DNA from 2 places in the Caenimonas aquaedulcis genome. Region 2 is predicted to be linked to the other one. Evidence: riboswitches for the same ligand, from Rfam matches in the RefSeq annotation. Region 2 holds a riboswitch; the other holds the start of a gene.
What was found. A riboswitch is a leader RNA that binds a small molecule or an ion and turns the genes downstream of it on or off. The one in region 2 is predicted to bind S-adenosylhomocysteine.
Positions count from the first base shown of each region.

Region 1 (14,457 bases), 520 kb from region 2:
TGTGGTCCGGGCAGGCCGGATAGCCGGGCGCGGGCCGGATGCCCTGGTATTTTTCGGCGATCAGGTCGTCGGCGCCCAGCGACTCTTGCGCCGCGTAGCCCCACAGGTCGCGCCGCACGCGCTCGTGCAGGGCTTCGGCGAACGCTTCGGCCAGCCTGTCGGCAATCGCCTTGAGCATGATGGCGGAGTAGTCGTCGAGATCATCGAGGAAGTACTTCTCCTTCTTTTCGCTGCCGATGCCCGCCGTGACCGCGAACATGCCGACATAGTCGTTCGCCACACCCCTCGGCGCGACGAAGTCGGCGAGGCAACGGCTCGGGCGCATCACGCCCTCGACCGCCTGCTTTTCGGTTTGCTGGCGCAGGCCGTACCAGGTCATCAGCGCCTCGCTGCGCGATTCGTCCGCATAGAGCGCGATGTCGTCGTCGTTCACCGATTGGGCGGGCCACAGGCCCATCACGCCGTTCGCAGTCAGCCAGCGGCCTTCGATGAGGCGCTGCAGCATGCGCTTGCCGTCGGAGAAGACGCGCTGCGCCTCCGTGCCCACCACGTCGTCCTTGAGGATGGCCGGAAAGGGGCCCGCGAGATCCCAGGTCTGGAAGAACGGGCCCCAGTCGATGTACCTGGCGAGCTCCGCGAGGTCGAAATTCCTGAACACGCGGCGGCCGATGAATTTCGGCTTCGGTGGCACATAGCCCGCCCAGTCGATGGGCGTCTTGTTCGCGCGCGCCTTCGCGAGCGGCCACAGCGGCACCTGCTTCTTGTTGGCGTGCTGCTCGCGCACCTTGTCGTAATCGGCGTTCACTTCGGCGATGTACTTCGCCGCCTGGTCCGACAGCAGCCCCTGCGCCACGCTCACGCTGCGCGAAGCGTCGGGCACGTACACGACGGGCCCCTCGTAGTGCGGCGCGATCTTCACCGCCGTGTGGACGCGGCTGGTGGTGGCGCCCCCGATCAGCAACGGGATCTTGCGGATGCGGAAGTGGTCGTCCTTCTGCATCTCGCTCGCGACATACTGCATCTCTTCCAGCGAGGGCGTGATCAGGCCCGACAGGCCCACGATATCCGCGCCCTCGACCTTGGCGCGCGCCAGGATCTCGTGGCACGGCACCATCACGCCCATGTTGACGACTTCGAAGTTGTTGCACTGCAGGACCACCGTCACGATGTTCTTGCCGATGTCGTGCACATCGCCCTTGACGGTCGCGATGATGATCTTGCCCTTGGCCTTCACGTCTTCGCCGGCGGCCGCCTGCTGCTTCTTTTCTTCCTCGATGTAGGGGATGAGATGCGCGACCGCCTGCTTCATCACGCGCGCGGACTTCACCACCTGCGGCAGGAACATCTTGCCCTGGCCGAACAGGTCGCCCACGATGTTCATGCCGTCCATCAGCGGGCCTTCGATCACGTGCAGCGGCCGCCCGCCCCTGGCGAGCACGTTTCGGTACGCCTCCTCCGTGTCGGGAACGATGAAGTCGGTGATGCCGGAGACGAGCGCATGGGACAGGCGCTGCTCCACGGTGCCGGCCCGCCACTCGTTCTTCTTCGTTTCGTCCTTCGCCGCGCCTTTGGCGGACTCCGCGATCTCGACGAGCCGCTCGCCCGCATCGGGCCGGCGATTGCGCACGACGTCTTCGACGCGCTCGCGCAATTCCGGGTCGAGTTCGTCGTAGACGCCGACCATGCCCGCGTTCACGATGCCCATGTCCATGCCGGCCTGGATCGCGTGGTACAGGAACACCGTGTGGATCGCCTCGCGCACCGGGTCGTTGCCGCGGAAGGAGAAGCTCACGTTGGACACGCCGCCCGACACTTTGGCGCCCGGCAGGTTCTGCTTGATCCAGCGGGTGGCGTTGATGAAGTCGACCGCGTAGTTGTTGTGCTCCTCGATGCCCGTGGCGATCGCGAAGATGTTCGGGTCGAAGATGATGTCCTCGGGCGGGAAGTCCACTTCGTCCACCAGCACGCGATAGGCGCGCTCGCAGATTTCGATCTTGCGCTCGTAGGTGTCGGCCTGGCCTTTTTCGTCGAAGGCCATCACGACCGCGGCCGCGCCGTAGCGCTTCACCAGCTTGGCCTGGTGCTTGAAAGCCTCGACGCCTTCCTTCATGGAGATCGAGTTGACGATGCCCTTGCCCTGGATGCAGCGCAGGCCGGCTTCGATGACCTCCCACTTGGACGAGTCGACCATGATCGGCACGCGGGCGATGTCGGGCTCGCTGGCGATGAGTTTCAGGAAGCGCTCCATGGAGGCCTTGCTGTCCAGCATGGCCTCGTCCATGTTGATGTCGATGACCTGCGCGCCGTTCTCCACCTGCTGGCGCGCGACGGCAAGCGCTTCTTCGAACTGGCCGTTCAGGATCATCCGGGCGAACGCCTTCGAGCCCGTGACGTTGGTGCGTTCACCGACGTTGAGGAACAACGAGCCGGGGCCGACCGAGACGGGCTCCAGGCCGGACAACTTCATGGGGGGGACGTGTGCGCCGCTCAATCTCTCACCTTGGTCTGTTGCCCGCAGGTTGGCGGGACGAAGGTGAGCGCGGTTAGGGAATTCCAAGCCTGACGCTAAGCAGATTGCTTAGGCGCTGCAGCGCTCCTTGGCCTAGCATCGATTCTAAATGCAACCTGCCGATGCCCTCGATCCCCCACATGGCTTTCTCGGCCGCTTCTTCGGGCGCAAGGTGCCCGATGCGGGACCGCTCGCGCCGCGCGAACGCGCCCGCCTGATCGCCGGGTCGCCGGCCGCCGAGCGCGCCGCCGGCATGCTGGCGGCGCCGGCCGCCCTGCTGCAGCTCAACCACCGCGAAGCGCGCAAGGTGGTGACTTACATGTTGCCGCACCGCATCGCGGCCGGCACGAAATTCATCCGCGAAGGCGACGTGGACGACACCGGCTTCACGCTGCTCGTGCTCGACGGCGAGGTCACGATCGAGAACGCCATCGTCAATCGCAGCGCGCCTGTGACGGCCACGGTACTCGGCCCCGGCAGCCTGATCGGCGAGATGGGGCTGCTCGACGGCGGGCCACGTTCGGCGTCCTGCATCGCCCTTACCGACGTGCGCTGCGCAGTGCTGACGCGCGAGGCCCTGAACCAGCTCCTGGACGACGAGCCGCGCACTGCCGCCAAGTTGATGATGGCGATCTCGCTGCGCATCGCCAAACGCATGCGCGACAACCAGGACAAGCTCAAGCTCTACGCGCAGCTGACGCAGGCCCTGAACGAAGAGATCAACGCCCTCTTGCCCCACTAGCTCCAGCCGCGCCGGGCGAAAAAATTCCCCAGAACCTTCCCGTTCTGGGGAATATGAGAGGCCGGGCCGAAGAAACTTGCGAGAAAACCCAACCGAGGAGACTCCAATTGCTAGCAGGAGTCGTGCCTGTTTCCGGTCAGGCGCCTAAAGCGGCAGGTCGGCCTTCTTCAGGGTGCGCAGGACGAAGCTCGACTTGCTGTGCCGGATGCCCTTGATCTTGTAGAGGCGCTCCCGCAACAGCCGCTCGTAGTCGCGCGTGTCCTGGACGGCCACGCGCAGCAGGTAGTCGTAGTCTCCGGACACCAGGTAAGCCTCGATGACTTCCGGGATGGCCGCGAGGGTTTCGCCGAATTTCTCCAGCGTGTTGTCCGAGTGGCTGTCCAGCGTGACCTGCACCAGGACGGTGTCGCCCAGGCCCAGGGCCTGCGCGTTCAGCCGCACGGTGTAGCCCTCGATCACACCCGCCTGCTCCATCTTGCGGATGCGCTCCCAGCAGGGGGAGGTCGACAGGCCGACGGCCTGCCCGATTTCCTGCAGGCTGGCGCGCGCGTTGGCCTGCAGGACCGAGAGAATTTTGCGGTCTAGTCGATCCATCCACTGATTTTGCCGGGATTTTCTCCATTCCAGCAAAGTTTCCCGAGAAGGCTGCGATTTCTCAGAAAAACAGGATGGCTTGCGCCCGCCCGTGGCCCATAGTTCAAGCAGACGGCCGGCTTACCCGCGAGGCCCGATTGACGAGGCCCCGGCGAGTTACCGCTTGCCGGGGCGTTCGAAAGGCCGGGCCCTGCGCCATTCCGGCGTCAGGCGGCTTCCTTGTAGAAGAATTCGCGCTGCAGGGCTCTCCCGGGCAGCGGTTCCACTGCGGCGCGGATGCTGGCGATATGGTCCGGCGTGGTACCGCAGCACCCGCCCACGATATTGACGAGGCCCTCGGCGGCAAATTCGTGCAGCAGGCGCGAGGTGACCTCGGGCGTCTCGTCGAAACCCGTGTCGCTCATCGGATTGGGCAACCCGGCGTTCGGGTAGCAGCTGATGAACGTGTCCGGCGCCGCGCGGTTGAGCTCCTGAATGTACGGGCGCATCAGCGCCGCGCCCAACGCGCAGTTCAGGCCGACGGCCAAGGGGCGTGCATGGCGCACGCTGTACCAGAACGCTGTCACGGTTTGTCCGCTCAGGATGCGGCCGGACGCGTCCGTCACCGTGCCGCTGATGATGAGCGGCAATCGCTCGCCGGACTGCTCGAAGTATTCGTCGATCGCGAACAGCGCCGCCTTCGCGTTGAGCGTGTCGAAAATCGTCTCAACGAGCAGCAAGTCGGATCCGCCCTCGACCAGCGCTTTCGTCTGCTCGAAGTAGGCCGCGCGCAATTGCTCGAAATCGACGTTGCGCGCGCCGGGGTCGTTCACGTCGGGGCTGATGCTGGCGGTCTTGGGCGTGGGGCCCAGGGCGCCGGCGACGAAGCGCGGCTTGTCCGGCGTGGAGAACTTGTCCGCCGCAGCGCGCGCGATCCTCGCGGAAGCAAGGTTCATCTCCGCGGCGAGGTGGCCGAGCTCGTAGTCGTCCTGGGCGATGCTCGTGGCGCCGAAGGTGTTGGTTTCGATGATGTCCGCACCGGCCGCGAGGTAGCCTTCGTGGATGTCGCGGATCACGTCCGGCCGCGTGATGCTCAGCAGGTCGCCGTTGTTCTTCAGGTCGCGCGGGTGGTCGGCGAAGCGCCGGCCGCGGTAATCGGCCTCGGTGAGCTTGAAACGCTGGATCATCGTGCCCATGGCGCCGTCGAGGATCGCGATGCGTTTCCCGAGAATGCCGGGCAAAGCCTGCCCACGGGTGTAGATGATCGGTTTCATGATGGCATCATTGTAGGGACGCCGGGCATTTCCCGGCCCCTCGAGGTTCTTTCCCCCGGACGATGACCGCCTTGCAGACGCTCTCCCCCGCTCCCGACTCCATCCTTCACGACGTCTTCGGCTACGACCGGTTCCGCGGCGAACAAGGCGCCATCGTCGACCACGTCGTGGCCGGCGGCGACGCGCTCGTGCTCATGCCCACGGGCGGCGGCAAGTCGCTGTGCTACCAGATCCCCGCGATTGCGCGGCAGCGCGCGGGCCACGGCGTCGCCATCGTGGTGTCGCCGCTCATCGCGCTGATGCACGACCAGGTCGGCGCGTTGCACGAGGCCGGCGTCGAAGCGCAGTTCCTCAACTCCACGCTCTCCGGCGAAGCCGCCAACGCGGTGGAAAAGCAGATGCTTCGCGGCGAGATCACGCTGGTCTACGCGGCGCCCGAGCGCGTGACGACGCCGCGCTTCCTCGCGCAACTCGATTCGATGTACGAGCGCGGCAAGCTGAGCATGTTCGCGATCGACGAGGCGCATTGCGTGAGCCAGTGGGGTCACGACTTCCGCCCGGAATACCGCGCCCTCACCGTGCTGCACGAGCGCTACCCGGGCGTCCCGCGCATCGCGCTTACGGCCACCGCGGATGCGATCACCCGCGAGGACATCGTGGAGCGGCTGCAGCTGCAGGAAGCGCGCCAGTTCGTCAGCAGCTTCGACCGGCCGAACATCCGCTACACCATCGTCGAGAAGAAGGAAGCGACGACGCAATTGCTGCGCCTGCTCGAGCGGGACCACGAGGGCGAGGCCGGCATCGTGTATTGCCAGTCGCGCAAGCGCGTCGAAGACATCGCGCAGATGCTCGCCAGGGAAGGCATCCGCGCGCTGCCGTACCACGCGGGCCTCGATGCGCAGGTGCGGCAAGCCAACCAGGACACCTTCCTGCGCGAGGAAGGCGTCGTCATGGTCGCGACCATCGCCTTCGGCATGGGCATCGACAAGCCCGACGTGCGCTTCGTCGCGCACCTGGACATGCCCAAGAACATCGAGGGCTACTACCAGGAGACGGGGCGCGCAGGCCGCGACGGCTTGCCTGCGGTGGCGTGGATGGCCTACGGCCTGCAGGATGTGGTGAACCAGCGTCGCATGATCGACGAGAGCCCCGCCGGCGAAGACTTCAAGCAGGTGATGCGCGGCAAGCTCGACGCGCTGCTGGCGCTCGCCGAAGCCACCGACTGCCGGCGCGTGCGCCTGCTCGGTTACTTCGGCGAGGCGTCCGGGCCCTGCGGCAATTGCGACAACTGCCTCTCGCCGCCGGAAGTCTGGGACGGCACGGACGCGGCGCGCAAGCTCCTCTCGACGATCTACCGCGTGCAGCAGCTAAGCGGCATCAGCTTCGGCGCCGGCCACATCATGGACATCCTGCGCGGCAAGAAGACCGAAAAGGTCGCGCAGTTCGGGCACGAGCGCCTCAGCACCTTCGGCATCGGATCGGAATTCAGCGAGGCGCAACTGCGTGGCGTGCTGCGGCAATTGATCGCCACCGGCGCGCTGGCGGTGGACGCCCAGGCGTTCAACACGCTGCAGCTCACCGACGGCTCGCGCGCGGTGCTCAAGGGCGAGATGCAGGTGCAGCTGCGCGAATCGGTGTCCGCGGCGGCCGGCGGCGGCGGGCGCCAGCGCAGCCGCGGCGCGAAGTCCGCGCCGCCGGCGGTGGCCGCGGGCCTGACGCAGGACGGCCAGTCACGCTTCGACGCGCTGAAGGCCTGGCGCGCGGAAGTCGCGCGCGCGCACAACCTGCCGGCCTACGTGATCTTCCACGACGCGACACTCGCGGCGATCGCTGCGCTGATGCCGCAGACGCTCAACGAACTGCGTGGCGTCAGCGGGATCGGGGAAAAGAAACTCGCCGCCTACGGCGAGGAAGTGCTGCGCGTCGTCGGCGCGTCCTAGGCGCGTCCTGCGGCTACTGCAGGAAGCCGATGTTGCGCGCCTCGCGCACTTCGGGCTTGATGCGGTGCTCGGATTCGAGCTGGTCCAGGAATTCGGCCGCGCTGAACTCCGCGGCGAGGATGTCCACCTGGCGCTTGACCGCGGCGAAGTCGCCGGGGCACAGCTGGTCCAACCTCGCGAGGCGCGAGCGCTCGTCGTCGGTGAGCAGCGCTGCGTTCCCCGCGAGCGCCTCGGTCACGAACATCTTCTCGCGCTGCGCCGCCGTGAGCGGCCGGAAGCGGATCTTGAACGTGAAGCGCCGCAACGCCGCCTGGTCGATGCGGTCCATGAGGTTGGTGGTGCACACGAAGATGCCGTTGAAGCGCTCCATGCCCTGCAGCATCTCGTTGACCTCCGTCACCTCGTAGGTGCGCTGCGCACCCCGGCGGTCCTGCAGGAAGCTGTCGGCCTCGTCGAGCAGCAGCACGGCCTTTTCGGTCTCCGCATCGCGGAACATGCCGGCCATGTTCTGCTCGGTCTCGCCGACGAACTTGCTCATGAGGTCGCTGGCCTGTTTCACGAGCAGCGGCTTGTCCAGGCTCTTCGCGATGTGTTCCGCCAATGCCGTCTTGCCGGTGCCCGGCGCGCCGTAGAAGCACAGGCTGCCGTGCCCGCGCGCCTTGAGCGCCTGCACGATGCGCGGCACTTCGAAGCGCGATTCGACGTTGAGCATCTCCAGGTCGTAGGTCGTGACGCTGCGACGCACGCCGGTGTCGGCCGCGCGATTGCCCAAGGCCTGGTCCGAATTGCGCAATTGCCGCTCGATCAGGCTTTCCATCGCATGGCCTTCGGTGGTCGCGAGACCCGCGAAGCGCACGGCGGTGCGGATCTGCGCGGGCGTCAGCCCCTTGCGCTCGGTCAGCTTCCCGACGAATTCGGCCGATACCGTGACGCCCTCGAGCGTCTTTCGCACGAGGCCTTCCCGAGCTCCGGGCGGCGGCGATTTCAATTCCAGGTGATACGCGAAGCGGCGGCGGAACGCCGGGTCGATCTGCTCGATGCGATTGGTGACCCAGATCGTGGGCACGGCATTCGACTCGAGGATCTGGTTGACCCAGGCCTTGCCGCTGACGCTGCCGCTTGGCGGCGCCACCACTTGCTCGGCCCGCGCCATCAATTGCGCGGCTTCGCTTGAGATCGGCGGGAAGACGTCCTCGACTTCATCGAACAGCAGCGCCGCCTGCGCGCTGCCCTTGAGGAACACCTGCGCGATCTGCAGCGAGCGGTAGCGGTCGCGGCCCGACAGCGAGTTGCCGTCGCGATCCGCGTATTCCACTTCGAACAGCTCCAGGCCCGCGGCTTGCGCCACGACCTTCGCGAGCTCCGTCTTGCCGGTGCCCGGCGGTCCGTAGAGGAGCACGTTCACGCCGGGCTCCTTGCGCGCCACCGCATTGCGCAGCAGCGAGCACAGCACCTGCGCGTCCTCCTGCACGAAGCTGAAGTCGCCCGGCCCGAGCTGGCTCTTGGCCGAGGGACGCGTGAATACCGCCATCAATTCGTTCTGGTCGCGGTATTCGCGCATCAGCACGGGCGGCAGCTTCTCGCTCACCTTCATCAGGTCCGCGAGGTCGGTGATGTTGTGCTCGGAGATCAGGTTTTCCACCAGGCCGATGCGCTCGAGCCGCGACCCGGCGCGCAGCGCCTCGCCCACTTCGGTCGCGTTGACTCCGGCCAGGTCCGCGATGGCCGCATAGGCCTCCGGCGCATTGTTGACCTTGAACTCCACGAGGATGCTGCGCAGGTCGCGCTGGTAGCGCGCGAGCGTGCCGTAGAGCAGCAGGGCGCGCTCGGCCTTGTTGAGTTGCAGCAGGCCGGAGAGCGCGTCGATGTTCTTCTCGACCAGCGTGGAATGCTTCTTGAGCGCGTGCGTGAGCCAGTCGCCCGTCACGGCGAGAACCGAGAGCAGGTCCTTGGGCTGGTCCTTCGCGTATTCATCCAGGTAGAAGAAGAGCGTTCCTTCTTCATAGGGGCCGCGCCACACGCCGTGGCGATCCAGGAATTCGCGCGTGCCGAGAAGTTCGTGGCCACGCCAGAACTCGTTGTCCCTGCAGCGCCGCTCCAGGAACTCCCGCAGGCGCGCGAGGGCCGGCGCGGGCCACACGAGGTGCCTTCCCGCCAGCGAGAGCAGGCCGTTCAGGTCGCGGCGCACATTGAACTTGCCGCCCTGCTTGGCGGCGAGCGTCAGCACGAAGTGCGAGCACATGAGGTCCAGCACCGGCGCGTCCTTGAGACCCGGTGAGGGGAGCAACTGCACATCCACCGAACGCTTGACCATGGGGAAAACGCCTCCAGGAGCCGTTGTGCGCCGACGATAACGCGGGTTGATGCTACATGGAAGATGCTGATTGTGGGGAAAGCCTTACTTCCGCGTGATTTCCCGCCGACAATCGGCCAGCTTTCCGACTGTCCGCCTCCCATGATCGAACTTGCCGACATCCGCGCCGCCGCCGAACGCCTCCAGGGCCAAGTGCTGGACACGCCCTGCGTGGAGTCGCGCACGCTCTCGCAGATCGCGGGCGCGCAGGTCTTCCTGAAGTTCGAGAACCTCCAGTTCACCGCGTCCTTCAAGGAGCGCGGGGCCTGCAACAAGCTGGTCCAGCTGGGCGACGAGGAGAAACGGCGCGGCGTGATCGCGATGAGCGCGGGCAACCACGCGCAGGGCGTCGCGTATCACGCGCAACGGTTGGGCATGCGCGCGGTGATCGTCATGCCGCGGTTCACGCCGGGCGTGAAGGTCGAGCGCACCCGCAGCTTCGGCGCGGAGATCGTGCTGCATGGAGACACGCTCGACGAATCGCGCAGCCATGCGCAGCAGCTGGCCGCGGCGCAGCAGCTCACGTTCGTGCATCCCTACGACGACGAGGCGATCGCCGCCGGCCAGGGCACGGTGGGCATCGAGATGCTCCAGGCCGTGCCGGACCTGGACACGCTGGTGGTCGCGGTGGGCGGTGGGGGACTCATCGCGGGCATCGCGGTAGCCGCCAAGGCGATCAAGCCGGGGATCGAGGTGATCGGCGTGCAGACGCTTCGCTTCCCGAACATGTTCAACGCGTTCAAGCATGCATCGCTGCCCCAGGGCGGCAGCACCATCGCCGAGGGCATCGCGGTCGGGACGCCCGGCCGGATCACGCAGGCGATCATCGAAAGGCATGTCGACGATATGCTGCTCGTCGATGAAGGCGACATCGAGCAGGCCATCGTGATGCTGCTGGAGATCGAGAAGACGCTGGTCGAGGGCGCCGGCGCCGCGGGCCTCGCCGCGCTGCTCAAGCATCCGGAGCGCTTCAAGGGGCGCAAGGTCGGGCTGGTGCTGGGCGGCGGGAACATCGACCCGCTGCTGCTGGCGGCCATCATCGAGCGCGGCATGGTGCGCGCGGGGCGCCTCGCGCGCATCCGCGTGAGCGCGCGCGACGTGCCGGGCTCGCTCGCGCGCATCACCGCCATCGTCAGCGAAGCGGGCGCCAACATCGACGAGGTGCACCACCAGCGCGCGTTCACCATGCTGGCTGCGCAGAACGTGGAGATCGAGCTCGTCATCCAGACCCGCGGTCGCGACCACATCCAGGGTGTGATCGACGCGCTGCATGCAGGCGGCTTCGCCGCGCAGGAGCAGTGATGGACAAGGAAACCTTGCAGGGCGCGCTCGCCGAATATTTCGCGCCCTGGGTGCAGGCGCTGAACCTTCGAGTCGAAGGCTTCGGCGCGGATGGGGTGACGGCCCGCCTGCCGCAGAGCGCCGAGTTGTCGCGCGTCGGCGGCATGCTGTGCGGCCAGGCCATGATGGCGGCGGCGGACACGGCGATGGTGCTCGCGCTGATCCAGCACTTCGGCGAATTCCGCCCCTGCACCACGGTGCAGATGAGCAGCAGCTTCCTCAAGCCCCTGTCCGGCCAGGACGCGCTCGTGCAGGCCCGTGTGCTGCGCGCGGGAAAGTCCATGGCGTTCGGGGAGATCGACATCCGCGGCGCGAACGACGGCAAGAGCGTCTGCCGCGCGAGCGTCACCTACGCGCTGCTGTGACCCCAAGTTAAAATCCACCGCTACACCCCCTCTTCGAATCCCAAGGAATCTCCATGTCCAGCCCCCAAGCACCTGCCACCCACGGCGAGCCGCAGCCACCGCAGGATGCGGTCGAAGCCATCGTGCCCGCCATCCCGCTCGTCCTGCCGGTGGTCGGTGGCGTCCTGATGTTCCTGCTGGCATTCATCGCCATCTACATGGCCTGAACGGGTGCGGCGCCGCGCCGCAGACCCCTCGGAATTGCATGCATAACCTCATGCAAGTTTTGCATTGTTTTCCTCCCGTCTGACAGCCGGCACCGAGCGCCGGTCCCTAGAATTGGCTTTCCCAGCCGTTCCGCGGACGTGAAGCCACCCCTTCCCGCCGACCGTGTTGCCCATCCATGCAACACCCGCGCCGACTGAGCGAACCCTGTTTCAAAAGGGATGCTCGTCCCCCGCCTCCTCCCGAGCTCCCTTTGGAAACCAGGTTTAACTTATGGAGCTTTGGATGAACTCTCCCGTGATGCAGGGGCTGAATTTGAACAACCCGGCCTACGTCAAGAACGCGAAGCTGCTCGCCTGGGTGGCCGACATGGCCGCGCTGTGCAAGCCCGACGCCATCTACTGGTGCGACGGCAGCCAGGAAGAATACGACCGCCTCTGCGGCCAGCTGGTCGATGCCGGCACCTTCCGCAAGCTGGACCCGGTCAAGCGCCCGAACTCCTACCTCGCCTGCTCCGACCCGACGGACGTCGCGCGCGTCGAGGACCGCACCTATATCTGCTCGGCCCGCAAGGAAGACGCCGGCCCGACCAACAACTGGATGGCCCCGGCCGAGATGCGCAAGACGCTGCAGCCGCTCTTCGACGGGTGCATGCGCGGCCGCACGATGTATGTGGTGCCCTTCTCGATGGGGCCGCTCGGCTCCCCCATCGCGCACATCGGCATCGAGCTGTCCGACAGCCCCTATGTCGCCGTGAACATGCGCATCATGACCCGCATGGGCAAGGCCGTGTACGACGTGCTGGGCGTGGAAGGCGAATTCGTGCCCTGCGTGCATACCGTGGGCGCTCCCCTGGCCGCCGGCCAGAAGGACGTGCCCTGGCCCTGCAACAGCACCAAGTACATCGTCCACTACCCGGAAACGCGCGAGATCTGGTCTTACGGCTCCGGCTACGGCGGCAACGCGCTGCTGGGCAAGAAGTGCTTCGCGCTGCGCATCGCGTCCACCATGGGCCGTGACGAAGGCTGGCTCGCCGAGCACATGCTCATCCTGGGCGTGACCAACCCCGAAGGCAAGAAATACCACGTCGCGGCGGCGTTCCCGAGCGCCTGCGGCAAGACCAACTTCGCCATGCTGATCCCGCCCAAGGGCTTCGACGGCTGGAAGGTCACGACCATCGGCGACGACATCGCCTGGATCAAGCCGGCCGCCGACGGCCGCCTGCATGCGATCAACCCCGAGGCCGGCTATTTCGGCGTCGCCCCCGGCACCAACACGCAGACCAACCCGAACTGCATGGCCAGCCTGGACAAGAACGTGATCTTCACGAACGTCGCGTTGACGGACGACGGCGATGTCTGGTGGGAGGGCATGGGCCCCGCGCCCGCGCACGCCATCGACTGGCAGGGCAACGACTGGACGCCCGAGATCGCGAAGCAGACCGGCGCGAAAGCCGCCCACCCCAACGCGCGCTTCACGGTCTCCGCCATCAACAACCCCGCGCTCGACTCCGCCTGGGACGACCCTGCCGGCGTGCCGATCGACGCCTTCATCTTCGGCGGCCGCCGCTCCACCACCGTGCCGCTCGTCACCGAAGCGCGCAACTGGGTCGAGGGCGTGTACATGGCCGCCACGATGGGCTCCGAGACGACCGCCGCGATGGCGGGCGGCAACGGCGCGGTGCGCCGCGACCCTTTCGCGATGCTGCCCTTCACCGGCTACAACATGTCCGACTACTTCCAGCACTGGCTGAACCTCGGCAAGAAGATGGAAGCCGCGGGCGCGAAGCTGCCGCGCATCTACACGACGAACTGGTTCCGCAAGGGCGAGGACGGCAAGTTCGTGTGGCCGGGCTACGGCGAGAACATGCGCGTGCTCAAGTGGATGATCGACCGCATCGAGGGCAAGGTGCAGGGCAACGAGCACGTGTTCGGCGTGAGCCCGAGCTATGGCGAGATGAACTGGACGGGCCTGGATTTCAGCGCCGACCAGTTCAAGTCCGTCACCAGCATCGACCAGGCTGCGTGGCAAAAGGAGCTGCAGCTGCACGCCGAGCTCTTCGAGCAGCTCGCGTATCACCTGCCCGCAGAGCTGGGCGAGACCAAGGCACAGATCGAAAAGCGCCTCGCCGCCTGAGGCAGCCGCGCTCCAATGAAAAAGCCACCGCGAGGTGGCTTTTTCATTGGAGCGGCGGGATCAATCGCGCCAGGGTTTGGGCCGGTACGGCACCGGGGCTTCCACCTCGGGCTTTCGCAGCGCTTCCCGTCGCTTCTCGAGCCGCTCGCGCGCGCGGCGCACCGACCAGGCATCCAGCGCGGCCAGCAGCGGCGCGGGCAGGTGGCGAAGCGCCATTTGCAGCCGGCTGGTGTGGACGAAGGCGGCCATCGCCGGCTTTCAGTAGTAGGTCCGGACGTCGCGGGTGGCGCCGGCGCTCATCGCGCGGCTGATATCGGCCATCACGCGGGCGTCGGTCAGGGCGACCTTCCAGAGCTTCTCGTCCTGGATGCGTTGCTGGCGGGCGACCGACCAGCGGCGCACGGTGCGGCGGCTGCCGGCGACGAAGCGCTTGGCGGGGCTGGCGAGCAGGGCGAGGGCGGCGAAGGCGACGGCCCACATCACGATCCAGGCGGCGAGCAGGTGGCCTTCGGTCCAGGTGTCGATCACCTGGTTGGCGACGACGACGAGGGCCGCCACGATCGCCGCGAGCAGGAGGCTCGCGCCGGCGCGCGGTGCGCTGAGGCTGCGGTAGGCGTTCTGGACGCTGGTGGCGAACCGCTCGACGCGGATCAGGCCCGGGTGTTCGGCAGGATTGTCGACGTGTGCAAAGCTGGTCATGGCCATGGTTTCTTCCCCTTCTTGCGCCGGTGGCGGTATTGCCAATGGCGTAGAAGGATATTAGGGTAAGCACTGATATATTGCCAATTTAGATTCATGATGGATATCATTCACCGTGGTGATGAAAGCCCCCAACTTCAGGACGCTGGACCTGAACCTGCTGCGGGTCTTCGACCAGGTCATGGCCGAGAAGAACCTGACCCGGGCGGCGAAGAACCTCAACATGACGCAGCCCGCGGTCAGCAACGCGCTGAACCGCCTGCGTGAATCCGTGGGCGACAAGCTGGTCGTGCGCAGCGGCTACGGCATCGAGCCCACGCC
Region 1 covers NZ_JADWYS010000001.1:2,887,494-2,901,950, reverse strand. Annotated here, with positions in the region: gene metH (methionine synthase) at 1-2,491, opposite strand, end outside; S-adenosyl-L-homocysteine riboswitch at 2,529-2,605, opposite strand; gene I5803_RS13935 (cyclic nucleotide-binding domain-containing protein) at 2,619-3,251, shown strand; gene I5803_RS13930 (Lrp/AsnC family transcriptional regulator) at 3,396-3,845, opposite strand; gene I5803_RS13925 (homocysteine S-methyltransferase family protein) at 4,052-5,098, opposite strand; gene recQ (DNA helicase RecQ) at 5,161-7,038, shown strand; gene I5803_RS13915 (ATP-binding protein) at 7,052-9,352, opposite strand; gene I5803_RS13910 (threonine ammonia-lyase) at 9,494-10,693, shown strand; gene I5803_RS13905 (PaaI family thioesterase) at 10,693-11,097, shown strand; gene I5803_RS13900 (hypothetical protein) at 11,151-11,303, shown strand; gene I5803_RS13895 (phosphoenolpyruvate carboxykinase (GTP)) at 11,587-13,437, shown strand; gene I5803_RS13890 (hypothetical protein) at 13,498-13,686, opposite strand; gene I5803_RS13885 (hypothetical protein) at 13,696-14,136, opposite strand; gene I5803_RS13880 (LysR family transcriptional regulator) at 14,258-14,457, shown strand, end outside.
Region 1: it holds a riboswitch for S-adenosylhomocysteine, as region 2 does, so the genes downstream of both, metH (methionine synthase) here and ahcY (adenosylhomocysteinase) in region 2, are expected to answer to the same signal.

Region 2 (14,457 bases):
GCGTGCGGGCGCGATCAAGACGATCCAGACGCCCGCCTGGTCCGAGTGCCAGGACGACCTGATGCGCCACGCGGAAACCGCGGGCATCCCGCGCGACACGCCCTGGTACAAGCTCACGCCCGAGCAGAAGCAGTGGGTGATCGGCGGCACGCCCAGCTACAAGGAAGGCAACTGGAACAAGCAGTGGTACGGCATCAAGCGCTTCTTCGAATACCTGGAGAGCAAGGCGTACAAGATGCACATCCGCGTGCTGCTGTCGAAGTACCGCAGCTATACGCCCTGCGATGCGTGCGGCGGTGCGCGCTTGAAGACCGAGAGTTTGCTGTGGCGACTGGGCAGCAAGGAAGATGCGGATTCCGTGCTGGACCCGGCCAAGCGCTTCATGCCGGTGGGCGTGGACTGGACGCGCGCGCAGCTGGAAGCGCTGCCGGGCTTGTGCCTGCACGACTTGATGCTGATGCCCATCGATCGCTTGAGGAAGTTCTTCGATCTTGTGCAGCCGGGGCATGGCGGAAACGCAGGCGGGGGTGAGGGCGAGTTGCAGGCGCTCAAGCTCCTCTTCGAAGAAATAACCACGCGCCTGAAATACCTTGTGGATGTCGGCATCGGCTACCTCACGCTCGACCGCCAGAGCCGCACGCTGTCGGGCGGCGAGGTGCAGCGCATCAACCTCACCACCGCGCTCGGGACTTCGCTCGTCAACACGCTCTTCGTGCTCGACGAGCCCAGCATCGGGCTGCACCCGCGCGACATGAATCGCATCACCGAGGCGATGCATCGCCTGCGCGACGCCGGCAACACGCTGGTGGTAGTGGAGCACGATCCCGCGGTGATGATCGCCGCCGACCGCATCATCGACATGGGTCCCGGCCCCGGCGAAAAAGGCGGGCAAATCGTCTTCGACGGCAGCACCGAGAACCTGCGCCATGCGGACACGCTGACGGGCGCTTACCTCGGCGCGCGCAAGCACGTGGGCATGGGCTTCAAGCGCGCCGTGACCGAAGCGACGCCGCGCCTCATCCTGGAGGGCGTGCGCGAGCACAACCTGCAGAACGTGAGCGTGGAGTTCCCGCTGCAGCGCCTCGTGTGCGTCACGGGCGTGTCGGGCTCCGGCAAGTCCAGCCTGATCCAGGATGTGCTCGCGCCCGCGCTCACGCGGCACTTCGGCAAGGCGACGGAAACGCCGGGCCTGCACGACAGGCTGCTGGGCGCCGACCACCTGAGCGACGTCGTCTTCGTCGACCAGTCGCCCATCGGCAAGACCGCGCGCTCCAACCCCGTGAGCTACGTCGGTGCCTGGGACCCGATCCGCGAGATCTTCGCCACCTCGCCCCTCGCGAAGCAACGCGGCTACACGGCCTCCAAGTTCAGCTTCAACAGCGGCGACGGCCGCTGCCCGACCTGCGGCGGCTCCGGCTTCGAGCACGTCGAGATGCAGTTCCTCTCCGACGTCTACCTGCGCTGCCCCGATTGCGACGGCAAGCGCTACCGCCCCGAAATCCTCGAAGTCACCATCGAAAGAAAATGGGGGTCAGATTCCAATTTCCGCACGATGAACGTGGCGGACGTGCTCGACCTCACGGTGAGCGAGGCCGCCGCACTGTTCGCGAACGATCGCGACGTGATCCGCGCGTTGCAGCCCATCGTCGACGTCGGCCTCGAATACGTGAAGCTCGGCCAGCCCGTGCCGACGCTCTCCGGCGGCGAGTCGCAGCGCCTGAAGCTCGCGGGCTTCCTCGCGCAGGCCGCCAAGAGCGCGACGTCCAGCCGCCAGTCCACCGCCACGCGCGGCACGCTCTTCATGTTCGACGAGCCGACCACCGGCCTGCACTTCGACGACATCGCCAAGCTGATGCGCGCGCTGCGCAGGCTGCTCGAAGGCGGCAATTCGCTGATCGTCATCGAGCACAACCTCGACGTGATCCGCGCGGCCGACTGGCTCATCGACCTCGGCCCCGAAGGCGGTGATGCGGGTGGCCTGATCGTCGCCGAGGGCACGCCGGAGGAAGTGAAGCTGCACGCGAGCTCGCACACCGCGAAGGCCCTGCGCGAATACGACAGCACGCTGGGCCTCGGGGTGCACAGCATCGAGGAGCGCGCGGCGAACTACGCACTCACGATGAAGAACAGCGCGGACCTGCGTGCGTCGCGGCCCAACGCCATCCAGATCGTCAACGCCAAGGAGCACAACCTCAAGAACCTCAGTGTGGACATCCCGCACAACAAGTTCAGCGTGGTGACGGGCGTGTCGGGCTCGGGCAAGTCCACGCTCGCGTTCGACATCCTCTTCAACGAAGGTCAGCGCCGCTACCTCGAGTCGCTCAACGCCTATGCGCGCAGCATCGTGCAGCCGGCCGGACGGCCCGAGGTCGATGCCGTGTATGGCATTCCGCCCACCGTGGCCATCGAGCAGCGCTTGTCGCGCGGCGGGCGCAAATCGACCGTGGGGACGACCACGGAAGTCTGGCACTTTCTGCGCCTGCTGTACGTCAAGCTCGGTGTGCAGCACTGCGTGCACGATGACGCGGAGGTGCGCCCGCAATCGGCGGACAGCATCGCCGCGCAGATCATGAAGCGCTATCGCGGGCACCACATCGGCCTGCTCGCGCCGCTGGTGGTTGCGCGCAAGGGCGTGTACACCGAGCTTGCCGACTGGGCGCGACCGCGCGGCTACACCCACCTACGCGTGGACGGCAACTTCCTGCCGACGACGGGCTTCCCGCGCATCGACCGGTTCAAGGAACACACGATCGAGCTGCCGGTGTGCGACCTCGACATCAAGCCCGAGCACGAGGCCCTGCTGCGCGAGAAGATCGCCGTGGCGCTGGAGCACGGCAAGGGCGTGCTGCACGTGCTCGCGCCGCTCGACGGGCTCAAGGGCGCGATGCTGGCGGGGCTCGGCGCGCACCACCACATCGGCAAGGTCGAGGTGTTCTCGACACGGCGCGCGTGCCCGATCTGCAGCACGAGCTACCCCGAGCTGGACCCGCGGCTCTTCTCCTACAACAGCAAGCACGGCTGGTGCCCCGAATGCGTGGGCACCGGCGTGAAGCTCACGCGCGACCAGCGCAAGGCGTACGACGACACCGTGCAGGATGCCGACAACAAGGGCCGCGAGCAGACCTTCGCCGAGCCGGAAGTGGAAGACGTCGGCGACGAGTCCTGCCCCGCATGCCATGGCGCGCGGCTGAACGTGCAGGCGCGCCATGTGAAGTTCGACGAGACCGGCATCGACGAGATCGCGGCGCTGTCCGTGGTGGACGTGCGCCGCTGGATCGAGAGCCTGCAGGTGAAGGACGTGCTGTCGGTACGCGAGCAGGGCATCGCGCGCGACCTGATCCCCGAGATCAAGAGCCGGCTGGAATTCCTGGAAGAAGTGGGCCTCGGCTATCTCACGCTGGACCGCGGCGCGCCCACGCTGTCGGGGGGCGAGGCGCAGCGCATCCGGCTTGCCGCGCAGCTCGGCTCGAACCTGCAAGGCGTCTGCTACGTGCTGGACGAGCCGACCATCGGCCTGCACGCGCGCGACAACCAGATCCTGCTGAACGCGCTGCACAAGCTCGGCGACAAGGGAAACACGCTGGTGGTGGTGGAGCACGACGAGGACACGATCCGCCGCGCCGACCACATCATCGACATCGGCCCCAGCGCGGGCAAGCGCGGCGGCCGCGTGATCGCGCAGGGTTCGGCGGCGGACATCTCGGCGGTGGAGGAGTCGGTGACGGGTCGCTACCTGCTGCATGCGATGAAGCACCCGGTGAAGGCGCGGCGCGCGGTCAAGGGCGGGGACATGCGCTGGCTCGAACTGCGCGGTGCGGACCTGCACAACCTGCAGGACGTGGACATCGACATCCCCTTGTACCGCCTCGTCGCGGTGACGGGCGTGTCGGGCTCGGGCAAGTCCACGCTCGCACGCGACGTGCTGCTGCACAACGTGCAGGCGGCGGTGCAGCAGCGCTACACCAAGGCAGGCCGCGACGCGGACGACAAGGGCAAGCACCCCGCGTGGTCGGGCTGCTCGGGGCTGGACGGCTACCAGGTGGTGGACCGCGTGCTGGAAGTCGACCAGACGCCCATCGGCAAGACGCCGCGTTCCTGCCCTGCGACCTACATCGGTTTCTGGGACACGATCCGCCGCCTCTTCGCGGACACGCTGGAAGCCAAGGCGCGCGGATACGGACCGGGTCGCTTCTCGTTCAATACGGGCGAAGGCCGCTGCCCCACCTGCGAAGGCCAGGGCGTGCGCACCATCGCGATGAGCTTCCTGCCCGACGTGAAGATCCCGTGCGAGTCCTGCCATGGCGCGCGCTTCAACCCGGAGACGCTCGCCGTCACCTGGCGCGGCAAGAACATCGGCGACGTGCTGCGCATGGAAGTGGACGAGGCGGTGGAGTTCTTCTCCGCGATGCCGAACATCAGCCATCCGCTGCAGCTGCTCAAGGACGTCGGCCTGGGCTACCTCACGCTGGGGCAGCCGTCCCCGACGCTGTCCGGCGGCGAAGCGCAACGCATCAAGCTGGTGACGGAACTGTCGAAGGTGCGGGACGACATCACGCGCCGTGGGCAGAAGCCGCCGCACACGCTGTACGTGCTCGACGAGCCCACCGTGGGCCTGCACATGGCGGACGTGGAGAAGCTGGTGCGCGTGCTGCACCGGCTGGTCGATGGCGGGCACAGCGTGATCGTGATCGAGCATGATCTCGATGTGATCGCGGAGGCTGATTTCGTGGTCGACCTGGGGCCCGAAGGCGGGAACGCCGGTGGCAAGGTGGTGGCCGCGGCGACGCCTGAACAGGTGGTGAAGAAGGGGACGCATACCGGCGTTGCGCTGGCTCCGGTGTTGGCACGCTAAGGCTTTTTGAACGCAGAGGGGCGCAGAGGTTTTCGCAGAGGACGCAGAGGAAGACAAAGCCATGAAAACTTTCTACAACGCGCACCACGCGCTCCACCAGGGCAAGATGGAAATGTTCCGGGGGGAGCTCGTGCCTTGTTTCGAGGTGCCGGCCCGGCAGGACCACGTGCTCGATGTCCTGAAGGCACGCGGGCTCGGGGCGATCGAAGCGGCACCGGACTTTCCCGAGCGCGCGATCACGCGCGTGCATGCGCAGCGCTACGTCGACTTCCTGAAGACGGCGTGGGACGAATGGGTGGCGCTGGACCCGGCGAATGCGCAGCGCGACGCGCTGCCTTCCGTGTGGCCGGTGCGCACCTTCCGGTCGGACGTGGTCCCGGACAATTTCGCCGCGCGCATGGGCCTCTACTCGTACGACGCGGGCAGCCCGCTGACGTCGGGGACTTGGGTCGCATCGCGTGAAGGCGCGTGCTGCGCGCTCGCCGCGGCGCGTGAAGTGCAGCACGGCGCGCGCAGCGCGTTCGCGCTCTCGCGGCCTCCCGGCCATCACGCGGGCGCGGACTTCTTCGGCGGCTACTGCTTCCTCAACAACGCCGCCATCGCCGCGCAGTCGCTGCGCGACGCCGGCGTTTCGCGCGTGGCGGTGCTCGACATCGACTACCACCACGGCAACGGCACGCAGGCGATCTTCTACGGGCGCGGCGATGTGTTCTTCGCAAGCGTTCACGGCGATCCACGCACGGAGTACCCGTTCTTTCTCGGGCATGCGGATGAACGCGGGGAGGGGGCGGGCGCGGGCTGCAACCTCAACCTGCCGCTACCGCGCGGGACGGGCTTTGCGTCCTGGCGCGAGGCGATGTCGCAGGCCTTGCGTGCGATCTCCGCATTCGGGGCGGATGCGCTGGTCGTCTCGCTGGGCGTGGACACCTTTGCAGGCGACCCGATCTCCGGCTTCGGGCTGCAGAGTGCCGATTACCTGCGGGTGGGCGAGGACATCGCGGCTGCCGGCCTGCCGACGGTGTTCGTCTTCGAGGGCGGCTATGCCGTCGAGGAAATCGGCACGAACGCCGTCAACGTGCTCGACGGTTTCCGGCAGCGGGCCGGCTGACGCGACTGCTTTCCGCACACAGCCGCGTTGCGTGGCCCACGCGGGGTGGGAGAGTCCCGATTGCGGGCGCGGCATGGGCGCGCTTGAATCGTGGCTTTACCACGCAGGAGTACACATGCGCCGCCGCCAGCTCGTCCGATTCGCCGCCGCTTCCCTCGCCGCCCCGTCCATCGGCGCGTGGGCGCAGGCCGGCGCCACGTTTCCCGCCAAGCCGATCAAGCTGCTGATCGCTTTCCCCGCGGGAGGGCCGACGGATATCACGATGCGCTCGCTGGCGGACAACGCATCGAAGATCCTCGGGCAACCGGTGGTCGTGGAGAACAAGGCCGGCGCGGGCGGCAGCCTCCCCGCGCAGGCGCTGCAGATTTCACCGGCCGATGGCTACACGCTCGCTCAGATCCCGCTGGGCGTGTTCCGTCTTCCCTACACGACCAAGCTCACCTGGGATCCCGTCAAGGACATCTCGTACATCATCAACGTCACCGGCTACGCATTCGGGATGGTGGCGCCGGTGGACGGGCCGATCAAGAACTGGGCGGACTTCGTCGCGTACGCGAAGGCAAACCCGGGCAAGCTGAGCTACGGCTCGACGGGCGTGCTCACGAGCCCCCACCTCACCACCGAGCTCATCGCGCAGAAGCTCGGCCTGCAGCTCAATCACATCCCCTACAAGGGCAATGCGGAGTTGAACCAGGCCTTGATGGGCGGCCAGCTCATGGCCGGCTCGGACTCCACGGGCTGGGCGCCGCTGGTGGATGCGGGCAAGGTTCGCGTGCTGAACGTGTGGGGCGACAAGCGCCTGCCGAAATACCCCGACGTCCCGACGCTGAAGGAGCTCGGCATCGACATCGTGCAGAACTCGCCGTTCGGCATCGGCGCGCCTCGCGGCACGCCGCCGGACGTCGTGGCGAAGCTGCACGATGCGTTCAAGAAGGCCATGGAAGACCCGAGCTACGTTGCCGCGCTGAACCGCTACGACATGCTGCCGATGTACATGAGCTCCGCGCAATACGCGAAGTTCGCGCAGGAGACGTTCCTCACCGAGAAGGCGCTCGTCGAGAAACTCGGCCTGGTCAAGTAGAAGCGCTGCCCGCGGCGAGGATGGCGCGAGCGACCTCGGCGAAGCCCGCGCCGCGCTCGCTGGGCGTGACGTAGCGCGGCGGATGCGTCAGCTGCGACTCGAAGCGGCGGATGTTCGCCACGCCGATGCTGTGGGGGAAGTGCTCGAACATGAGCACGTCGTTCGTCGAATCGCCGACGTAGACCCAGCGGTCGATCTCGTCGTCGAGTTCGCGCCCGAACAGCTCGCGCACGATCCAGCGCGCGCCGGCCAGCTTGTTGTGGTCGCCGTACCAGCCGTTGATGTGGATGGAGCTCACCGTGGCGTTCATGCCCTCGTCCTGCATCAGCTTCACCACCTGGTCGATGCAGGCCTGGGGCAGCGTCGTGAATTCGCTGTGGTCGATGGCGATGTCGGTTTCGCGCCCGTCGCTGTCGCGCGACAGCGAGGCGCCGGGCACCGTGTCGACGATGCGCGCGGCGACCTGCTGCATGCGCGCGAAGTTGCGCTCCCGCAATGCCTCGTCCTGCTGGTAGATCTTGCGAAGCTGGTGCAGGTGAGGGCGCAGCGCCACCGCCCCGTTCTCCGCCACGATCGCATCGACGGGCCACTGCAGGGCGAACGGCTCGCTCCACCCCACCGGCCGTCCGGTGATCGGGATGACGTGAATGCCCGCGCCGCGCAATTGCGCCAGCGCTTCGAGCACGTCGCCGGTCACCGCCCCTTCGGTGGTGAGCGTGTCGTCGATGTCCGTCAAGACGCCGATGATGCCGCGCCGGTCGGCCACGGGCCATTGCGCAAGTTCCAGCATGGCGTTGCGATCAGCCTGCATTGTGCAAAGCCAGGCCCGCATGCTCGCGCAGCGGATGGAAATGGATTTTCGGGAAGCGCTCCTGTGCGAGGCGCACGTCGTACGGCGATGTGCAGAGGAAGGCGAGCGTGTCCGCCGCATCGAGCGCCATGCGCTGCGGATACGCGTCGGTGAACGCGCGCAGTTCCGCCGGCGTGTCCGCGGTGATCCAGCGGGCACCGGTGTATTGGCAGCCCTCGAGCCGGACGTCGGCGTCGTATTCGGACTTGAGCCGGTGCTGCACCACTTCGAACTGCAGCTGGCCCACCGCGCCCAGCAGCATCGGGCCGCCGATCTGCGGGCGGAAGACCTGGATCGCGCCTTCCTCGCCGAGCTGCGCGAGGCCCTGCTGCAACTGCTTGGTGCGCAGCGGGTTCTTCAGGATCACGGTCATGAAGAGTTCGGGCGCGAAGAAGGGCAGGCCGGTGAACTGCAGGTTCGCGCCGTCGGTGATGGTGTCCCCCAGCTGCACGCCGCCGTGCGTGGTGAAGCCGATGATGTCGCCGGCGTAGGCCTCGTCGACGGCTTCACGCCGTTGCGACAGGAAAGTGACGACCGACGTCGGCCGCAATTCCTTGGCCGTGCGTTGCACCTTGAGCTTCATGCCGGGGCTGTACTTGCCCGAGGCCATCCGGACGAACGCGATCCGGTCGCGGTGGTTCGCGTCCATGTTGGCCTGCACCTTGAACACGACGCCGGAGAAATTCGGGTCGGCGGGCTCGATCACCTTCACGACCGGCTGCTTGTTGACCACGAGCTGGCTGGTGCGCGGGCCGGGCGGCGGCGCGAGGTCCACCAGGGCTTCCAGCACTTCCATCACGCCGAAGTTGTTCACGCCGGAGCCGAAGAACACGGGCGTCTGCTTGCCCGCGAGGAAAGCCGCATGGTCCCATTGCGGCGATGCGCCGACCGCGAGTTCCATGCTTTGCCCGGCGGACTCGAACTCGTGGCCGAAGCGCTTGAGCAGCGTCTCGCGGTCGGCGAGGGGAATGGTCTCGAAGTCCTGCGGGCGCCGCTCGGAGCCGGATTCGAACACGGTCATCGTCTTCGTGCGCAGGTTCATGATGCCGCCGAAGCTCTTGCCCTGGCCGACCGGCCAGGTCATGGGCACGCAGGGCATGCCGAGTTCGCGCTCCACCTCATCCAGGATGTCCAGCGGCTCGCGCACCTCGCGGTCCATCTTGTTGACGAAGGTGATGATGGGCGTGTCGCGCTGGCGGCAGACCTCGATCAGGCGGCGGGTCTGCGCTTCCACGCCGTTGGCCGCGTCGATCACCATCAGCGCCGAATCGACGGCGGTGAGCACGCGGTAGGTGTCCTCGGAGAAGTCCTTGTGGCCCGGCGTGTCCAGCAGGTTGATGACGTGGTCGCGGTACAGCATCTGCATCACCGACGACGCCACCGAGATGCCGCGCTGCTTCTCGATCTCCATCCAGTCGGACGTCGCGTGGCGCGAGGCCTTGCGCGCCTTCACGGAGCCGGCGATCTGGATCGCGCCCGAGAAGAGCAGCAGCTTTTCCGTGAGCGTGGTCTTGCCCGCGTCGGGGTGGGAAATGATGGCGAAGGTGCGGCGACGCCGGGTTTCGGAAGCGTAGGACATGGGGCGCGGCGCGGGCCGGACGGTGGGAAAAACCCACGATTTTCGCAGAAGACGCCTCCGGCCGGCCGGAGGCGGCCGGGAACCGGGTCGCCACGGATGGGTCATCCCGGGCGTTCGGCAATAATTTCGGGAAACAGGGGATTCCATGCATTACCTCGGATCACGGGCGCGCGCAGCCGCGTTCTTCATGCTGGTGGCGGCCACGTCGGCGCCGGTGCTCGCGGACTACAAGGCCGGGGTGGATGCGCTCGCGGTGCGCGACTACGCCACCGCGCGCGCGCAGTTCGAGCGCGAGCCGGACAACGCCAACGCCATCTACCAATTGAGCCGGATGGCGACCCTGGGCCTCGGCGAGCCGCGCAACGAGACGCGCGCGGCGGCGCTCCTGCGGCGCGCGGCGGACGCCGGGAGCCTGCCCGCGAAACTGGACCTGGTCTATGCGCTGGGCAATGGCACCGGGGTGGCCAGGGACACCGCGCAGGCCGTGCGCATCCTCGAGGAGCTGAGCACGGCGGGCAATGTGGAAGCCGCGCTGATCCTGGGCCGGGCGCTGTATTACGGCTGGTGGGAGCTGAAGAAGGACGAGGCGCGCGCATCGGGGCTGTTCCAGCGCGCGATGGACGCGGGCAACGACAACGGCACGACGATGTACGCGATCACGCTGCTCTCCGGCAACGGCGTCGCGAAGGACGAGGCGCGCGGCGCGGAACTGCTGAAGCTCGCGAGCGATCGCGGCAACACGGCGGCCCAGATCGAATACGCGAGCCTGCTGACGCGCGGGACGGCGGTGACCCGCGACTACGCGGCGGCCGCCGCGCTGTATCGCAAGGCGGCGGAAACCGGGCATGCCAATGCGCAATACGGCGTGGCGCTGGCGTACTGGCAGGGCTGGGGCGTCCCGCGGGAGGCCGCCACGGCGGTGCGCTGGGCGGACGCCGCCGCGCAGCAGGGCAACAACTGGGCGCAGCTGCTGCTGGGGGACGCGTTCAATTCCGGCGTCGGCGTGCCGCGCAACCGCACCGAGGCCGTCTACTGGTACACCGTGGCGTCGCGCGGCGGCACGAGCGCGTCGGAGCGCGCCAACGAACGCCGCGTGATCCTCGCGAAAGACATGCCGCAGGCGGACATCGACAACGTGGTCAAGCGCGCCGACGCTTACACGCCGCAGGCCGGCGTCCGGCCGCGGCAGGAGGCCCTGCCCGCGCTCGCGCACGGCGACAGCGTGCAGATCGGCAGCGTGAAGCTGGACGTGCCGGCGCCCAGGGGCTACACGAACGGCTGGCAGACGGCGGAGTGGGTGCAGCAGATGCGGCCGAACGATCCGGAGCTGCGTCCGCTGCTGATGGTCCTGACGCGCCAGGAAGACATGGACCGCGTGAAGCTGAGCCTGCCCGGCCCCTACCGCAACATCGAGATCGGCCGGTACGGGGCGGACCCCGCCGTGGCGGTCACGCCGGCGATGTTCGCCGACATCCGCAAGCAGATGCGCGACCAGGTACAGGCCGCCGTCGCGGCGGGCAAGTACCGCCTGGACAAGGTCGTCGCGGACGACGACCGCGCCTATGCGCTGGTGCGCTCCGGCATCAGCCAGGCCAACCGGGTCGACGGGTTCGCGCTGCTGCTGCTCAAGCAGCGCGTGCTGGTGCTGATGTTCACCGGTTATCGCACCGAGCACCTGGCCGAGTTGCAGGACCTCGTCAAGGACACCGTGTCGGAGCTCGCCTCCAGCAACCGCGGGGGCTTCTTCTCGCAGCAGTAGCCCGGCCGCTCAGGCCTTGAAGACTTTCGAGAGCTCCATCGGCGTCGCCGTCTCGAGCTGGTCGTAGCGGCAGTCCTGCGGCTGCTTGTCGGTGCGCCAGCGCAGGAAGGTGGTCGCGTGCCGGAAGCGGTCGCCCTGCAGGTGGTCGTACTTCACCTCGCACACGCGCTCGATGCGCAGCGGCTGCCACGTGAGGTCCTTGTCGCCGCTCCAGCGGCTCTGCGCGCCGGGCAGGCGGTTGTCCCCGTGCGCCTCGGCGTTCGCCCAGTCGCGCCACGGGTGGCCTTCCAGCGCGTCTTTTCGCAGCGGCTCGAGTTCCTCCGCGAGCTGCACGCGCGCGGCCATGGTGAAGGACGAGGTCACGCCCGCATGCTGCAGCACGCCGGCGTCGTCGTAGAGGCCGAGCAGCAGGGATCCGATCGCGTCGTCGCGCTCCTTGTACCAGCGGAACCCGGCCACCACGCAGTCCGCCGTGCGCGCGTGCTTGATCTTGATCATCGCCCGCTTGCCGGGCTGGTAGGGCAGCGATTCCGGCTTGGCCACGACCCCGTCGAGGCCCGCGCCTTCGAACTGCTTGAGCCAGTCGACCGCGACCGCCCGGTCGCGCGTCATGGGGGTGAGGTACAGGGGCGGTTTCGCGTGGCCGACCAGGCGCTCCAGCCGCACGCGTCGCTCGCCCTGCGGCACGGCCATCGTGCTCTTGCCGCCGGCGGCGAGCAGGTCGAACGCGACGAAGGACGAGGGGGTCTCCTTGGCCAGGCGCGCGACCCGCGACACGGCGGGATGCACGCGCTGCTGGAGCGCATCGAAATCCAGCCGTCCCTGGACCGACACGATGATCTCGCCGTCCAGCACGCAGCCCCTGGGCAGGACTTCACCCAGGGCCTTTTCCAGCTCGGGGAAGTAACGGTTGAGCGGCTTGCCGTCCCGGCTCTGCAGGTAGATGCCTTCGGACGTGCTGAAGACCAGGGCGCGGAAGCCGTCCCATTTGGGCTCGAACAGGAAGCCTTCGCCTTGGGGAAGCTCATCCGCGATCTTCGCCAGCATCGGGACGACGGGCGGGCGCGGGGCGGCGGTGGGGGACGTGGACATGAAAGGCTTTGGTGGCGAGGGGTAGCCATTGTCCCTATAATTGCGCCCATCCGAGGAGCGTTGCAGCATCTTTCCATCGATGCGAGGCTCGGATCTATCCAGGCAACGACGCTCACCCACTGTTTTCGCGTGTGGTGAGTCCCTCCCTCCAAAGCAGTGGTTCCTCACAACATTTGCCTTTGGAGCCGTCCATGAACGCCGTTCTCAAACCCATCGCCGACAGCGCGATCGCCGACCCGTCCCTCGCCAGCTGGGGCCGCAAGGAAATCCGCATCGCGGAAACCGAAATGCCCGGCCTGATGGCCATCCGCGAGGAATTCGCGAAGGCCCAGCCGCTCAAGGGCGCGCGCATCACCGGCTCGCTGCACATGACCATCCAGACGGCCGTGCTCATCGAGACCCTGCAGGCGCTGGGCGCCCAGGTGCGCTGGGCGTCGTGCAACATCTTCTCCACCCAGGACCACGCCGCCGCCGCCATCGCCGCCGGCGGCACGCCCGTGTTCGCCATCAAGGGCGAAACGCTGGCGGACTACTGGGACTACACGCACCGCATCTTCGATTTCGGCCCCAGGGGCACGGAAGGCGAAGGCCCCAACATGATCCTGGACGACGGCGGCGACGCCACGCTGCTGATGCACCTCGGCCGCCGCGCCGAGAAGGATGCCTCGCTCATCGCCCACCCGACGAGCGAGGAGGAAACCTGCCTGTTCGCCTCGATCAAGGCCAAGCTCGCGCAGGACCCCACGTGGTACAGCCGCAAGGGCGCGCAGATCATCGGCGTCACGGAAGAAACCACCACCGGCGTGCACCGCCTGAACGAGATGAGCGCGAAGGGCACGCTGCTGTTCCGCGCGATCAACGTGAACGACTCCGTCACCAAGAGCAAGTTCGACAACCTGTACGGCTGCCGCGAATCGCTGGTGGACGGCATCAAGCGCGCCACCGACGTCATGATCGCCGGCAAGGTCGCGGTCGTGGCCGGCTACGGCGACGTGGGCAAGGGCTCCGCGCAGGCGCTGCGGGCGCTGTCGGCGCAGGTGTGGGTCACTGAGATCGACCCGATCAACGCCCTGCAGGCCGCGATGGAAGGCTTCAAGGTCGTCACGATGGAATACGCGTGCGACAAGGGCGACATCTTCGTCACGGCGACGGGCAACAAGCACGTCATCCGCCACGAGCACATGGCGAAGATGAAGGACCAGGCGATCGTCTGCAACATCGGCCACTTCGACAACGAGATCGACATCGCGTCGGTCGAGAAGTACGAATGGGAAGAGATCAAGCCGCAGGTCGACCACATCATCTTCCCCGACGGCAAGAAGATCATCCTGCTCGCCAAGGGCCGCCTCGTGAACCTCGGCTGCGGCACCGGCCACCCGAGCTTCGTGATGAGCTCGTCCTTCGCCAACCAGACGATCGCGCAGATCGAGCTGTTCACGCGCAAGGATTCGTATTCGGTCGGCAAGGTCTACGTGCTGCCCAAGCACCTCGACGAGAAGGTCGCGCGCCTGCACCTGAAGAAGGTCGGCGCGATGCTGACGGAGCTGTCCGACGAGCAGGCCGAGTACATCGGCGTGCCGAAGGTCGGCCCGTACAAGCCCGACACCTACCGCTACTGACGTGCGCGCGGACCAGCTCCTCGTCGAGCGCGGTCTCGCGTCGACCCGCTCGCAGGCGCAACGGCTGATCGCATCCGGGGTGCGCTGGATGGATCGCGGCGCATGGCGCCCGGTGAAGAAGAACGGCGACGAGGTGCCTGACGGCGCGGAAGTCGAGCTGCTCGACACCTCGGAGGCCCGCTACGTTTCGCGCGGTGGGCTCAAGCTCGAAGGCGCGCTCGCCGCGGCGCGCGTCGCCGTGGCGGGCAAGCGCTGCCTCGACGTGGGCCAGTCCACCGGCGGGTTCACCGATTGCCTGCTGCGCCATGGCGCGGAGCATGTGGTCGGCGTCGACGTCGGCCAGGCGCAGATCCATCCTTCGATCCGCGAGAACCCGCGGGTGACGGTGATCGAGAAGGTGAATGCGCGCGAGCTGGCGGCGGAGCACGTGGGCGAGGACTTCGACTTCATCACGGGCGACCTGTCCTTCATTTCGCTCACGCTGGTGCTGCCCGCGCTCGCGCCCCTGCTGCGGCCG
Region 2 covers NZ_JADWYS010000001.1:3,408,780-3,423,236, forward strand. Annotated here, with positions in the region: gene uvrA (excinuclease ABC subunit UvrA) at 1-4,852, shown strand, start outside; gene I5803_RS16400 (histone deacetylase family protein) at 4,914-5,960, shown strand; gene I5803_RS16405 (Bug family tripartite tricarboxylate transporter substrate binding protein) at 6,076-7,041, shown strand; gene I5803_RS16410 (HAD-IIB family hydrolase) at 7,034-7,831, opposite strand; gene I5803_RS16415 (peptide chain release factor 3) at 7,842-9,470, opposite strand; gene I5803_RS16420 (tetratricopeptide repeat protein) at 9,616-11,229, shown strand; gene I5803_RS16425 (ATP-dependent DNA ligase) at 11,239-12,321, opposite strand; S-adenosyl-L-homocysteine riboswitch at 12,368-12,442, shown strand; gene ahcY (adenosylhomocysteinase) at 12,513-13,940, shown strand; gene I5803_RS16435 (TlyA family RNA methyltransferase) at 13,942-14,457, shown strand, end outside.